DNA from 2 places in the Marinomonas gallaica genome. Region 2 is predicted to be linked to the other one. Evidence: predicted binding sites of a transcription regulator. Region 2 holds the regulator's gene; the other holds the start of a gene.

Region 1 (2,208 bases), 1.9 Mb from region 2:
TGGGAGGTTCCCAGCGGCGTGTTGCCGCTGGAATTTGTCCCTAGGGTAGGTCAGGGAAGAATGTACGTATTAACGTACTGGTGGCGCGTACAGTACACCGCCTTCAGTCCATAGATTGTTAACACCACGTGGTAGACCAACGCGAGTGTCAGGACCAACATTACGTTCAAAGACTTCGCCGTAGTTACCCACTTCAGCGATGATGTTGTAAGCCCAGTCAGAACTTAGGCCAAGTGCTTCGCCCATTTTACCTTCGGCACCGACTAGACGGCGAATGCCCGGATCAGTAGATTCTGCTTTGATTTTGGCAACGTTTTTAGAGCTAATGCCCATCTCTTCAGCGTTGATTTGTACGAATAGCGTCCAAGTGACGATATCTTTCCATTGGTTATCACCGTGACGAACAACAGGGCCAAGTGGCTCTTTGGAAATAGTCTCAGGAAGGATCATATGCGCGCTTGGATCCGATAGTTTCGAGCGATGCGCGGCAAGACCAGATTTGTCGGTTGTGTATACGTCACAACGACCAGAGGCGTAAGCAGATAATGCTTCATCCGCTTTCTGTACAACAACTGGCACATAATCCATGTTGTGTTTACGGAAGAAATCCGCCATGTTTAGCTCGGTTGTTGTACCTTGCTCAGTACAAACCGTTGCACCGTCAAGCTCCATTGCCTTCTCTACACCCAAGTCTTTACGTACCATGAAACCTTGGCCGTCATAAAAGTTTGTCGTTGTGAAGTCTAAACCAAGAGACGCATCACGGGTGTAAGTCCACGTTGTGTTACGTGACAAGATATCGATTTCGCCAGATTGAAGCGCAGTAAAACGTTCTTTGGCTGAAAGAGGTGTGTATTTTACTTTGTCTGCATCACCAAAAATTGCGGCGGAAACGGCGCGACAAGCATCAACGTCAATACCCGACCATTTGCCGGTACTGTCTGCATTTGAAAACCCAGGTACACCTGTACTTACCCCACATTGGATAAAACCTTTTGCTTTCACATCGTCCAATGTTGCTGCCGCGGCACCAGTGCTGATTGTCGCAGCAATCGCAGCGGTAGATAGAATTTTCCCAACGTTCGATTTCATGATTTTGCCTCCAGGCATTACTAGTTGTTATGTGTGCAAAAATGGATTCATCTTTGAATATTCTTTCACTAAAGCTTCAAAGCAAATTTCTTGCCAACATTATTAATTGTTTTTGTTGTTTCTCTAGTCTAGTGCAATCTTCTGAAATAGCACGGAACTACCTTATAGAATTACTGTTGACCCCCTCTCGTCAAGGCTAAATCACTAGGTTCATGCTACTTTTTTCCTTTTTTTGATGTCTGTGATTAATATAGGAGAATCAGTTGTTTTCTATTAATAGTTTTTGGCTATAATGAGAAGGTTTTGTGCATAATAAATAATATTTGCACATTATTGATGCAGAAAACGCTTAGTTTCTGTTGGATAAATGCACAAAATGACGCTTTCTGTACTTGTGTGGTGCTACTTGATTCTTTTGGTTTTCATTTGGTGCGGTGTTAGAGTGTGATGATGTAAGGAATGTTGGTTAGTTTTTGAAGGGAGTTAATGGGTTAATTTTTCCTAAGCTATTTGCCCCGTGGTAGAATCGCGCTAAATTAAATGACAGTTACCTTCGGAGAGACTCATATTGATGGAAACGTCTGCAAAGCCTTTGGACAGGTTGGATAAGAAGATCCTGCGCGAGCTGCAAATTAATGGACGCTTATCGAATGTTGAGCTTGCTAGTCGTGTTGGTTTGAGTGCGACACCTTGCTTAGAACGAGTACGTCGGCTGGAACGTAATGGCTACATTACTGGTTATTGCGCGTTAGTGGATCCGCGTAAAGTGGACGCTGGCTTGCTAGTGTTTGTGGAGATTCGTTTGAAAACAACGTCTCCCGAAGGCTTCAATGAATTTAAGGAGGCGGTGTCTGAGATTCCAGAAGTTCTCGAGTGCCACTTGATCGCCGGTGACTTTGAGTATCTATTGAAGGCGCGAGTATCGAATATGGATTCGTATCGCCACTTACTAGGTGAGACCTTGCTGACATTACCGCATGTAAGGGAGTCGCGCACTTACGTGGCCATGGAAGAGGTTAAAAACACAACCGTGGTGCAAATTTCCTAGCATCCAAACTGCGTTGCTTCGTATTCAAAACCACGCTTTAGCGTGGTTTTTTTGTTTATGGCTATCCG
Region 2 (2,208 bases):
GAGAGCGTCGACGCGTTGAGATAGCTCGAGCGCTAGCAATGAACCCGAAGTTTGTATTGCTTGATGAACCCTTTGCTGGTGTAGACCCCATTTCCGTCGGCGATATTAAAGAGATCATCAAACATTTACAAAGCAGCGGCATTGGTGTTTTGATCACTGACCACAACGTTCGTGAGACCTTAGATATCTGCGACAAAGCCTATATTGTGGGTAACGGGCACATCATTGCATCGGGTGATGCCGAGTCTGTTATCAATAACGAGCAAGTCAAAAAAATCTACTTGGGCGACAACTTCAGACTATGAGCCCCCTTATTTTTCGGGCAAAAAGGGAGTACTATGCATAAGTCATTCCAAAAACATCATAATAAAAGAGTTGCGTCATGAAGCAGTCTTTGCAACTTAAAATCGGTCAACAGTTAACCATGACTCCACAGCTGCAGCAGGCAATCAAACTGCTTCAGTTGTCTACGCTCGATTTGCAACAGGAAATTCACGAATTTCTTGAGTCTAACCCCTTGCTTGAACTAGACGAAGACGAAAACTTTCAGTCTGACTTAGAAATCAAACAAGGCGACTCATCCAGTACCAATGAGACCTCTCAAAAAGAAACGACTGAAGCAGCTTCTGAAGAAACGCCCCAAGTAGAATCCGAATGGACAGAAAGCATCCCTAATGAGCTATCCATTGATAGCAACTGGGATGATACTTATCAAAATTCAGCCGCTGCAGCAGACGTTCCTTCCTATGACGGCGAGCAAGATTTTGACAGCCGCAATGCCCTAGCTGAAAACATCCAAGATCATCTAATTTGGCAATTAAATTTAACCCATATGTCTAATCGAGACATCGAAATTGCCTATGCCATTATTGACAGTGTTCAAACCGATGGCTACCTATCAATCACCTTAGATGACATCTTCACGTCACTTAGTAAAGAATTAGAAGATCTCGAATTCGATGAAATTGAAGCTGTTCAGCATCGCTTGCAACGATTTGACCCTGTCGGTGTTTGTTCGCAAGATCTACGCGAGTGCCTATTGGTACAATTAGAAGGTTTTAAAGAGCATCCTTTGTACCGCTCTACCTTTAACATAGTTGACCAGCATTTAGCATTGCTTGGCAATCGTGATTATGCGCAACTGGGCCGCAAAACTAAGCTGAAAGAAGAAGCATTAAAAGATGTCATTACCCTTATTCAGCAGCTAAACCCGCGCCCAGGCTCAGCCATCGACACCAGTGAAACTGACTACGTCATCCCTGATGTCAGCGTGAAAAAACACAATGGCATTTGGCAAGTGGAGCTTAATAACGACGCTCTACCGCCTGTCAAAATCAATGAAACTTATTCTGCAATGGTCAACACCAAAGCATCCAGTGAAGACATCTCCTACATTAAGAACTCGCTTCAAGAAGCCAAATGGTTTCTGAAAAGCCTCCAGAGTCGTAACGAAACACTGCTAAAAGTCGCCAGCTGCATTGTTTCCAAACAAGTCGATTTCTTTGAGGTGGGTGAGGAAGCCATGAAACCTATGGTACTGCACGATGTCGCAGAGGAAGTTGGCATGCACGAATCAACAATTTCACGTGTCACCACACAAAAATACATGCATACTCCGCGTGGTATTTTTGAGCTAAAGTATTTCTTCTCCAGCCATGTAAACACCGCCTCTGGCGGTGAATGCTCATCTACAGCAATTCGTGCAATGATTAAAAAGCTGGTGGCAGAAGAACCTGCAAAAAAACCATTAAGCGATAATAAACTGGCAATCATTCTTGCAGAGCAAGGCATACAAGTTGCTCGACGCACTGTTGCAAAATATCGCGAAGCTATGAACATTCCGCCGTCAAACGAGCGGAAACGACTTATTTAAAGGCCGCAACAATGTCTGTTAAAAACTTAGTCAAGCCTGAGTTAGTATTTGCTAAGCAACAAATTTCTAGCAAAAAACGATTGCTAGAACAATTGGCTGAATCCGTTGGCGATCGCATGCACTGCAACGCCGACGAAGTCTACGACGCACTTTTAGGTCGTGAAAAACTGGGCAGTACGGGCGTTGGCAATGGCATCGCCATTCCACATTGTCGCCTAGAGCAAGTAAACCGTGCCACCATCGTATTAATGTCACTCGAAACACCGATTGATTTTGATGCCATTGATCGACGTCCAGTGGATTTGATTTTTGCCCTACTTGTACCACCACACCAA

What was found. The regulator sigma-54, encoded in region 2, starts transcription at its own class of promoters, with help from an activator protein. The targets are predictions, from matches to a motif close to TGGCACNNNNNTTGCTNT.
Region 1: ACPUEK_RS03445 (amino acid ABC transporter substrate-binding protein) is a predicted target of sigma-54. The motif match lies at 1,171-1,188, and genes of this name have one in related genera.

Annotation. Positions count from the first base shown of each region.
Region 1 covers NZ_CP187511.1:742,156-744,363, forward strand. Annotated here, with positions in the region: gene ACPUEK_RS03445 (amino acid ABC transporter substrate-binding protein) at 70-1,092, opposite strand; gene lrp (leucine-responsive transcriptional regulator Lrp) at 1,664-2,140, shown strand.
Region 2 covers NZ_CP187511.1:2,903,869-2,906,076, forward strand. Annotated here, with positions in the region: gene lptB (LPS export ABC transporter ATP-binding protein) at 1-305, shown strand, start outside; gene ACPUEK_RS13785 (RNA polymerase factor sigma-54) at 383-1,873, shown strand; gene ACPUEK_RS13790 (PTS sugar transporter subunit IIA) at 1,885-2,208, shown strand, end outside.